2 regions of the Mesorhizobium sp. NBSH29 genome follow, and region 2 is predicted to be linked to the other one. Evidence: predicted binding sites of a transcription regulator. Region 2 holds the regulator's gene; the other holds the start of a gene.

Region 1 (5,447 bases), 600 kb from region 2:
TGCACAAATGACACGATTTGACCCTCGGCCTTCATACCTTGGTAACCATCTGACCCCGCAGTGCATCATTTTCATCGGATATGCTGGGTGAATCACATGAATAACCGAATCTCTTGATCCGCAAGCGAGCGGAATCGCTGACGGCGGCGGCATGAGGGCACGGTGCGCAGGGGCAACAAATCGGACCTGCATATTAAAGAGTGGAGATTTCTCGGGGAAATCGCCTTGGCTTATTGATTGTCTGTCCGCTTTTCTCTATCCAGCCGTTGCGTTGGAGAGGTGGCCGAGTGGTCGAAGGCGCTCCCCTGCTAAGGGAGTAGCCCAGTGATGGGCTCGAGGGTTCGAATCCCTTCCTCTCCTCCAGCCGTCTAGATCACATCGCAAACATGTTGCTGCAAACTGCTTATCTTCAGTTTCGACTTCGGTCATTCCATCCGCAGGCGTGATGCCGTTTGTTCGAGATCAAGACGAAAATTGCCAATCGCATGAATTCGGGCAGTGCCTTCCGGCAGGCGCAACAGGTAACTTGGATGCACGGTTAGCAGCACGGGCGTGCCGTCACCTGTGGTTTCGATAGTACCCCGCCGTTTCAAAATCCCCTCCCCGCTTCCAGTCAGCGCTTCGGCGGCACTTGCTCCCATTGCCAGAATGAGCTTCGGCTTAAGCAGTGCGCGTTCCGCATCGAGCCACCAGCGGCAATGGCTGATTTCATTACTGTTCGGACGCTGGTGCAGCCGTCGTTTGCCCCGCACAACATATTTGAAATGCTTTACGGCATTGGTGATGTAGGCGCGGTGGCGGTCAAGACCGGCCTCGGCAGCGACTTGGTCAAACAGACGGCCGGCGGGGCCCACAAAGGGCCGGCCCGAAAGATCCTCCTCGTCGCCCGGCTGTTCTCCCACGATCATCAACGGAGCATCCAGCGGCCCTTCACCGGGCACTGCCTGCGTGGCGTCGCGGTAGAGAGCACAGCGTGTACAGCCTCGAAGTTCCGTTCTAAATTCGGGTAATCCGCCCTCCATGGGCCGCGCATGTACAGTCGCCAGCGCATGCGCGTGCACGCGGGCGGCGCGTAAGGGCGGAAGCGTGGGTGCATTCTCGCGCATGGCTTTGGCTCGGGCGCCTGCTGTGGCGATCAGTTCCGGTATCGCCGACGCTTCGGGCAGGTTCTTCCAGTACTTCTTGGGCATTTCCGCGCGCATCGCGTTAACTTTGAGACGTGCCGGATTGAAGATGTTGCGGAAGTAGGTGACCCACAAAGCTTCGGCGGCGTCATCCGGCAGGGCGGGCTTTGGCTCGCCGTCAGCAAAGGTCAGTGACGCGTTGCTGAAATGGGCCGACAGATCAGGCGTCAAGATTGACCAGTCCATGTCACCAAAGCGACGCGTGAAAAATCCCGCCGTCGGCTCCAGCGTGAAATGGCTCGGCTCGAACCAGGCCGCGAATCTGCGCCGTGTCGCGCCAGTCACGCCGACATCGCGGAAGCGCACAAAGGCTTTCATCTTATGCATGTCGCGGCGCACCGCTTTGGCCATAGCCTGTAACTTCGCGACGGCAGGGTCACCTCTGTCGCTCACAATCCTGGGCTCGGTGCGCAGCCGCCAGAGGAGCGCATAGAGCAGGGCGAATCGTTCGGGGTCAGCATGCCAGATCACCAGATCGGCAAGCTCAACGAAAGATTTTGGAACGCTTGGCGCCGGCCCCTCCGTCGCTGAAACATCGGAGACGCGTCTCGCGCGGTTGAAAAGGTCGTCGGAGCCTGCGCCGCGTGACCAGACAAGCTGATCGGGCGGGGTCATAGCCACGAGCGCAGTGCGGGCTGCATCACGCCAGGCTGTCGCGGTGCCTAACCGGGGCAGAGCAATGAAGCGCATTTCAAAATAGCACCAATTGTTCGGCGGGAGGAGCAAAGCGAACGCGCAGTTCAGCACTGTCGGTCAACGTACCTGGTGACCAGCCGCTGGCGGTGACAAAGGCGCGGGCCTTTTTCATGCCGGCTCCCAGGCGGGCAAGATCCTCATAGCGCAGGCTGCGGTGGCGGCGGGTGGAAAGGATACGCGATACGGTTTTGGTTCCGAAACCGGGCACGCGCAGCAGGAGCTCCCGCCCGGCACGGTTCACATCGACCGGGAAGAGCCCACGGTTCGCCAGTGCCCACGCAAGTTTGGGGTCAAGATCGAGATCGAGATTGCCGTCCTGGGTCGCACCGGTAATTTCATCTAGATCGAACCCGTAAAACCTGATCAGCCAGTCAGCCTGATAGAGCCGGTGCTCACGCTGAAGCGGCGGGCGGATCAACGGCAGGGCAACCGAGCTGTCGGGAATAGGCGAGAATGCCGAATAGTAGACGCGTTTCAAATGATAGCTGGAATACAGCCGATTTGCTGTTCCCAAAATTGTGGCATCGTTGGAAGCATCGGCGCCGACAATCATCTGGGTAGACTGACCGGCAGGTGCGAAGCGCCGTGGAAGACGGCCCGTATGACTGGGCTCTGACGCCACCTCACGGCGGAGGCGTACACCGGCCATCGCGCGTCGGATCTGCGCCGGGTCCTTTTCTGGCGCATAGGCGGCGACGCCCGCGTCGGTCGGAAGTTCCACATTCATGGAGATCCGGTCGGCATAAAGGCCAGCCTGTTCAATCAATTCCGGCGCTGCGTCGGGAATGGTTTTGAGATGAATGTAGCCGCGAAATTGATGGTCCACCCGCAGTATTTTGGCGATCCGCACCATGTCGGCCATGGTAGCGTCAGGCGAGCGGATGATGCCAGAGGAGAGGAACAGGCCTTCGATATAGTTCCGCCTGTAAAATTCCAGCGTCAGCGTCACAACTTCTTCCACACTAAAACGGGCGCGCTGAACATTGGAGCTGACACGATTGACGCAATAGGAACAGTCATAAATACAAAAATTCGTCATCAGTATCTTGAGGAGGCTGATACAGCGGCCATCCGGTGCATAGGCATGGCAAATGCCGGAACCTTCCGTCGAACCAAGCCCCTTGCCGTCGCGGCTGTCGCGGCGCGCGGTGCCGCTGGAGGCACAAGAAGCATCGTACTTTGCAGCATCTGAGAGAATTGCGAGTTTTTGGTCGAGGGAAAGCGGCATACGTTCACTATATGTTCTCCTGCACCTTACCGCAAGAGGTTCAACATGGGCGTGACAACCTGTCCAGCCGGTCTCCGACGCGGTGAACCATTCAGGCCGTTGGCGCGTATCATTTCTTGAAGTAGCAAGGAGCATGTATGAGCAAGTCAATGGAACAACCGGGCACGGCTTGGGTTACCGGTGCCGGCACCGGAATTGGCCGGGCGGTAGCACTGAAACTTGCCCGGACGGGTTGGCGCGTTGCCGCCAGTGCCCGCACGAAGGCAGACCTTGATGCCCTGTCGGCCGAGGCCGGCGGCAATATTGTGCCGGTTCCACTCGATGTGCGCGATGCTGAAGCAGTCGACACAGGGTTCGCGGAGATGGAAAAGACGCTGGGTTCGGTTGATCTGGTCGTTCTTTGCGCTGGCATCTATCGCCGTGACACAGCACGCACCCTGGACCCCAAGGAATTTGAAGCGACGGTGACAACCAATCTTGTCGGCACCGCAAACTGCCTTGCCGCCGTGATGCCCGCGATGATGGCGCGCAAAGCCGGGCGCATTGGTGTGGTGGGCTCGGTAGTGGGCTATGTTGGCCTGCCAGGCGCGTCCGCTTACGGTGCTACCAAGGCAGCCCTTATCAACCTATGCCAGTCACTTTATCCCGAATTGATGGCGAATGGCGTGCAACTCAGCCTGATCAGCCCGGGATTTGTAGAGACCCCGCTGACTGACAAAAACGATTTTCCGATGCCTTTTATGATCTCGGCTGAGGAGGCGGCAAATCATATCGTGAAGGGACTAGGTAGTGCGCGCTTCGATATCGCGTTTCCGTGGAAGATGGTTGTGGCCATGCGGCTTCTTGCGGCACTGCCGAGCAGGCTACTGTTTGCCGTCACGAACCGGGTGCTGTGGAAATAGATTCTTTGACGATGCAAAATACCGGAACATTCCTTCTGTCGTCACGTTGGGTCTGGGATCGCCTGTTAACGATCGACACCAAACGGAAGGAATTTGACATGAAACTCAAGATGTTCACGATCGCCGCTGTTGCCATGACGCTCGGCGGCGCTGCCTTCGCCCAGACCGCCACGACCGGCGCTGGTACAGATCCGGCGCCGCAAATGAAGGTGCTGAGCGACAAGACCATGATGACGCCGTTCTATACCGACGACACCATGACTACCATGCGGACGGATGATGAAATGTCCACCATTTTCAAGGGCCTGAAGGATGACCAGCAGGTTACTATGAAGGAAGAATGCAAACTGGCCGCCACCATGGACCAGTACAAGGATTTCTGCGCCAAGGTTGACGCCATGTAATCCTGTCGCTCATAGCGACTAAAGAAGCGGGCCATCTGGCCCGCTTTTTTGTTTCGTAGGTGCTTGTGAAGCCGCTCGCGCTCCTGTTGTCTGGGAGACAGCATTGAGCATCAGCAGAGGCGTAGCGTTTCGTGACAAACACTTTTTCCCGATCTGACATCACACTATCCAACTGGCGGCTTCACCCCCACACCCGCTGGAGCTTTCAGAGGGTACATGAATTCGTTCCGGTATCGGTTGTCACGCGAGGGCAGGATGAACCGGTAGCATCGTCGGCCGCCCTGAAAGAGATGCGACTTGCGACAGCTGACGGCAGCCTGGTCAGCGCGACCGAGCATCTGACCGATACCTATACCGACAGTTTTGTTGCCATGCGCGAGGGCGCGGTCGTTGCTGAATGGCACAGGGAGGGGATCCGACAAGAATTGCCGCATATTGTCTTTTCTGTCTCCAAATCGATCACCGGCATGCTGGCTGGCATTGCGGCAGGCGACGGTATGCTTGACCCGCAAGCGTTCGTTTCGAGCTATGTGCCAGAAGTCGACAAATCAGCTTACGCCACAGCAAGGGTGCGCGATCTACTAGATATGACGGTCAGTCTTGATTTTGACGAATCCTATCTCGACGCCGATGGTGCGTTTGACCGCTACCGGCGCGCTACCCTGTGGAATCCGCAGAGCCCGAGCGCTGAGCCGAGCGATCTTCTCTCATTTCTCTGCACACTCCAGAAGGGCGATGGGGAGCATGGCAAGCGCTTCTTCTATGCCTCGCCTAACACCGATATGCTGGGTATCGTGCTCGAACGAGCGACCGGGACACGCTTTGCCGATTATCTTCGCAGTCGCCTGTGGTTACCGATGGGCGCCAAGGGAGCTGCATCGGTCACGGTAGACCGGCTTGGTGCGGCACGCGCGGCTGGTGGCATATCGGTGACTGCACGTGATCTCGCCCGCTTGGGCCAGCTGATGCTCGACCGGGGACAGGCCCGCACCGGGCTTCCTGTCGTGCCTGCCGACTGGATCGTTGACATGCG
Region 2 (5,447 bases):
GTTTCAGGGCGCCCCGAAATTCCTGACAGACGCACGCGCGGCGTGCATGCTTCCGGCGCTGCGTAAGGATTTCATGTTCGACCCCTACCAGATCTATGAAGCCAGGCTGTGGGATGCCGACGCCATTTTGCTGATCATGGCATGCCTTTCGGACGACGCTGCAAAACTGCTTGAAGAAACCGCCTTTGAACTCGACATGGACGTCCTCATCGAGGTTCACGACGAAGCCGAACTTGAGCGCGCGCTAAACCTGTCGTCACCGATGCTCGGCATCAACAACCGCAATCTGCGCACATTCGAGACCAGTCTCGAAACGTCTGAGCGCCTGTCAAAACTGGTTCCGGATGATCGCCTTCTGGTCGGTGAAAGCGGCATTTCCAGCCATTCCGATTGCCAGCGGCTCGCCGCCTGCGGCATCACTACCTTCCTGGTGGGCGAAAGCTTGATGCGCAAGCCTGACGTAGCGGAGGCAACGCGCCAACTGCTGGCCGAACAGGCTGCCTGACACCCATGGCCGACAAACCAGCCCTCTCCCATATTACCGCCACTGGCGAAGCCCATATGGTCGATGTCGGTGCCAAGGCTGACACCGAGCGCACGGCAATAGCCGAGGGCTGCGTGGTAATGCAGCCTGAAACCCTGCGGATGATCCTCGACGGCAATGCCAAAAAGGGCGACGTGCTGGGTACTGCCCGCATAGCCGGCATCATGGCGGCCAAGAAGGCGCATGAACTTATCCCGCTTTGCCACCCGTTGCTGTTGACCAAGGTTAGTGTGGACATCGAGCCGGAAGACACCTTACCCGGCCTGCGCGTCACAGCGCTGGCGCGCGTGACCGGCAAGACCGGTGTCGAGATGGAAGCGCTGACGGCCGCGTCCGTCGCCTGCCTGACCATCTACGACATGGCCAAGGCCGTCGACCGCGCCATGACCATCACCGGCATCCGCGTCGTCGAAAAGACCGGCGGCAAATCCGGTCCCTTTTCCGCCGCCGACAGGGGCGACTGACATGGCGCTGCTGCCTGTCGAGGAAGCGCTGTCCCGACTGCTCTCCGATGTCACGCCGGGCTCTGCAGAATCAGTTACGCTGGCGCAGGCCGCCGGCAGGGTTTTGGCCTTCCCGGTGGCTGCGCTCCGGACGCAGCCCCCCTTTCCCGCCTCGGCGATGGATGGCTATGCGGTGCGCGCCGCAGACGTCGCAACCGTACCGGTAATGCTGCGCCTTATCGGCGAGGCTCCGGCCGGCCACCAGTTCGACGGCTCGGTCGGCCCCGGCGAGGCCGTGCGAATATTCACTGGTGCGCCGGTGCCGCCAGGTGCCGACACCATCCTGATCCAGGAAAATGCTCGTCGCTTTGACAGCGGCACCGTCGAGGCTGTCGAAACAGTCGCCGCAGGCCGTCATATCCGCAAACCCGGGCTTGATTTCGAAACCGGCGATCCGCTGCTCGACGCCGGCCGCAAGCTTGACCCCGCAGCCCTCTCGCTCGCTGCCGCTGCCAACCATGCGCAGCTCGATGTCATCAAGGCTCCGCTCGTTGCTATCATTGCCACCGGCGACGAATTACAGCCGCCCGGCAGCCAGAATGTGAGGCCCGATCAGATCATCGCGTCCAACGGCTTTGGCGTGGCCGCTATCGCCATGGATTGCGGCGCGCGGGTGCTTGACCTTGGCATCGTGCAAGACGACGCCGAAAAGATCGCGGCAGCTTACCACAGGGCCCTGACTGCTGGCGCCGATGTCGTTGTAACTCTGGGCGGCGCATCGGTCGGAGATCACGATCTCATCCATGATGTACTGACAAGCCAAGGGATGACCCTCGATTTCTGGAAGATCGCCATGCGTCCCGGCAAACCCCTGATGTTCGGCCGCCATGGCACGGTGCGAATCATTGGCCTCCCTGGAAATCCGGTGGCCAGTCTCGTCTGCTCGCACCTGTTCCTGAAGCCGCTCCTGCTCAAACTGGGTGGACTGCCTCATGAGCCTGGCTTGCAGTCGGCAGTACTTGCCACGCCCATGGCCGCCAACGACCAGCGCCAGGATTATGTCCGCGCAATCATCTCGGAACAGGATGGCACAAAGGTCGCAACGCCCTTCGCCCTACAGGATTCCTCGATGCTAAAAACGCTGGCTGCCGCCAATGCCCTGATTGTCCGGCCGCCTCACGCACCGGCCGCACCTGTGGGCGAAACCTGTCCCGTGCTGATGTTACGCTGAACAACGTCTGTCAGTATTCATTAAAATTTAAACGGTTGCAGAACACAACTGGAACAGATAGTGTTTGTTCTGGTTTTGTTTTTGATCCGATTCATATCTAGGGGGTCCGCCGCCATGCTCACGCGCAAACAACATGAACTGTTGATGTTCATCCATGAGCGCATGAAAGAAGCAGGCATTCCCCCCTCTTTTGACGAGATGAAGGATGCGCTCGATCTCGCTTCCAAGTCGGGCATACATCGGCTGATCACAGCGTTGGAAGAGCGTGGCTTCATTCGGCGCCTGCCCAATCGGGCGCGTGCCCTGGAGGTGCTGCGCCTGCCTGATTCCATGTCGCCGGGTCTCGCTCCCACCCAGCGCGGATTTTCGCCGAGCGTCATCGAGGGCAGCCTTGGAAAGCGCAGTGAACCGATGCGCAAGCCTGCTGCCAGCAATGATGACGACGCCAATGCCGCAGTATCGATTCCTGTCATGGGCCGCATCGCTGCTGGTGTTCCCATCGACGCCATTCAACACAAGACGCATTCGATTATGGTTCCACCCGAAATGATCTCCGGTGGCGATCATTATGCTTTGGAAGTGCGCGGCGATTCGATGATCGATGCTGGCATTTTCGATGGCGACACGGTCATCATCCGCGATGCCAACACAGCCAATCCGGGCGACATCATTGTCGCGTTGGTTGACGAAGAGGAAGCGACGCTGAAGCGCTTCCGCCGCAAGGGTGCGTCGATTGCGCTGGAAGCAGCCAACCCCGCCTATGAGACACGCATCTTTGGTCCCGACCGGGTCAAGGTCCAGGGTCGCCTTGTCGGCCTCATCCGACGTTATTAGTTAATCAGCCTCGGCATTTTCCGCCTCGCCTTCGGGTTTGCTGCGCATCTTGCGCTGATAGGGCGGATTACCGCGTGCCTCGCGTGAGAAACGGCGTTGCGTGTGCCATGGGCGATAGTGATTTCCGATCGCAAAGGTGACGACCGGCGGGTCGGTGGCGCTCAATAGAATGGCGGCACTGCCATGCGCGGCAAGGTCACGTTTGGTGATGATCTCGACAGGCTGGCCCGGACAGATATTTTTGGCCGTCGCGTCGTCGATCACGATGATCGAGGCGATGGCGCATGCGCCGCGCGCCGCTTTGGCGTCCGCAGCATGCGCGATCACCGCCCCGCTGCCATGGCGCGACATGCACACGCCCGCATCACAAAGGAACGGGATGGCGCCGGGAACCTCGTTTCCGAGGGCCTGATATGGCTCGTTGCGCGGTCGTGTAATGTCGGGCGTATCCAGCGCGCGCTGCCAGTTCTCCATCGCGAAGGCACTCGGGCGATTGCGGTTCACCGCCAGTTCGCCGTCGCCAAGCCGGACGCCGACAAGCCGCGCATCCTCGGAAATCAGCACATCGGGAAGTTGTCGGCTGCTCGCCATGAAAAGACCGACTGCCAGAAAGGGCAGTGCCGTCAGCCTCAACCGTGTCGACGAAAGCGTCGCCAGCACGAGCGCCACGGTCATTACTGCAACCGAACCTGCCGGAATGAGCCCCACCGCATCGATGGGCGAGCGTTCTGAAAACCAGTTTGCGATCGCCAGCATGGCCGACAGCCCCTTCCCCATCACAGCAAACACATAGCCATCAAGACCGAATGGCATCGCCACCATCCCGATTACGGCCGAAGGCATGACAATAGCTGAAACCACTGGCATTGCCGCCAGATTGGCAGCCAGGCTAAGCGGCGATATCCGCTGGAAGTGATAGATGCCGAAAAGCGTCGTCGCTGTTCCGGCGATCAGCGACGTCAGCGCTAACCCACCAGCATAAAATAGCGCCTTGCGGGCCATCCTGTAGGGGAGCGGGAGATGAGCTGTATCAATGGCTGAATGGGTTGGCGTTCGTTGACGCCCCGACCAGGCAGCGTAGCCGCCAATCAGCGCCGCGGTTGCCGCGAAAGACATCTGGAAGCTTGGGCCCATCACCTCATGCGGCGAACGAGCCACCACGAATAGTGCAGCAATGGCCAGATTGCGCATCGTCAGTGCCGCGCGGTCAAACAGAAGTGCCGTCAACATGACGGCCAGCATGATGTAGCTGCGCTCGGCGGCCACTGCAGCACCCGAGACGAACAGATAGGCCGAAATCGCCACGAGTGCGGCGCCGGCTGCAAATTTCTTCACCGGATAGCGCGATGCAAAGCCCGGGAAAAGCGCGAAGATGCCGCGCAGCAATCCCATCACAGTTGCCGCTACCAGCGCCATGTGCAGACCCGAAATAGATAGAATATGCGCCAATCCGGTGCGCCGCATGGCTTCGTTGACCGGTTCGGGAATGCCGCTCCGCACACCCACAACCAGCGCCGCCGCAATCTGTCCCTCCACGCCGCCAATGCCATCGGCGATCCGTGCCGCAAGCCCTTTGCGGGTGTTTTCCACAAAGGTCAGTGCGTTCGTGCGCCACCCCGCTTGTTTAAGCGCACGGACATCCAACTCGGGCCCGATGAGAAAAAACCCGCTCGCGCCGATGCCAGAAAAATAGCTCTGAAACGAAAAGTCATAGCTGCCCGGTCGCACCGGTCCGGTGGGCGGCAGCAGACGAACCACGCCTGCCACCGCCGATCCGGCCTGCAGCCCTTCGGGCATAGCGCGCGCGGTGACCCTGATCCGGTCGGGCGCATAGCGCAGGGTTGGTCGCTCGGTCGCGGCCACATCGATGGTCAGCCGGACCCTGCCGCTTGGCTGCGGTTCTACCAACACCACATGGCCCATGACCCGTGTCGTGATGTCCGAGCCGATAATTTTGGTGCCGGTACGCCATACCTCCAGCTTGGCCGCCAGCACGCCCAGAAGCACGATCAGCGCGATAGTAAGCGCAAGGCGTAGTATTGGCTGCCCGCCAGCCACCAGAGCCAGTGCGGCAAGCGCAAGCACGCTGCTCCACAGTGCATAAAACTCAGGCTCTCCAACCGCTGTAAAATAGGCGATCACCCCAACCGCCAGGAACACGGGGATGAACAGGAAGAAAGTGCCCCTCTCCTCCTCCAGCACCAGATCTGTTTTCAGTGCTGGAACGATACGCCAGACTGAGGACATAGCCGATGGCACAACATCCAGCCGGCCACCGCCTTGTGCATGCGCTGTCGCAGCCGTCTCCAGCGCCGCCGGCTCGGGTCTGGTCGTGGTAGGTGCGGCAGGGACAGGGAAACCGTCGGGCGCAAAAAACGCCCGCTCCTGCGTCTCG

The links. Region 2 encodes LexA, which represses DNA repair genes until DNA is damaged. Its sites were predicted from a motif close to TGTTCNNNNTGTGTTCNG; they were not measured.
Region 1: GA830_RS11285 (putative DNA modification/repair radical SAM protein) is a predicted target of LexA. The motif match lies at 3,110-3,127, and genes of this name have one in related genera.

The regions. Positions count from the first base shown of each region.
Region 1 covers NZ_CP045492.1:2,265,506-2,270,952, reverse strand. The annotation lists tRNA gene GA830_RS11295 (tRNA-Ser) at 274-363, shown strand; gene GA830_RS11290 (UdgX family uracil-DNA binding protein) at 426-1,874, opposite strand; gene GA830_RS11285 (putative DNA modification/repair radical SAM protein) at 1,876-3,108, opposite strand; gene GA830_RS11280 (SDR family NAD(P)-dependent oxidoreductase) at 3,246-4,010, shown strand; gene GA830_RS11275 (hypothetical protein) at 4,109-4,414, shown strand; gene GA830_RS11270 (serine hydrolase domain-containing protein) at 4,546-5,447, shown strand, end outside.
Region 2 covers NZ_CP045492.1:2,867,504-2,872,950, forward strand. The annotation lists gene trpC (indole-3-glycerol phosphate synthase TrpC) at 1-505, shown strand, start outside; gene moaC (cyclic pyranopterin monophosphate synthase MoaC) at 511-1,008, shown strand; gene GA830_RS14250 (molybdopterin molybdotransferase MoeA) at 1,010-2,218, shown strand; gene lexA (transcriptional repressor LexA) at 2,333-3,052, shown strand; gene GA830_RS14260 (ComEC/Rec2 family competence protein) at 3,053-5,447, opposite strand, start outside.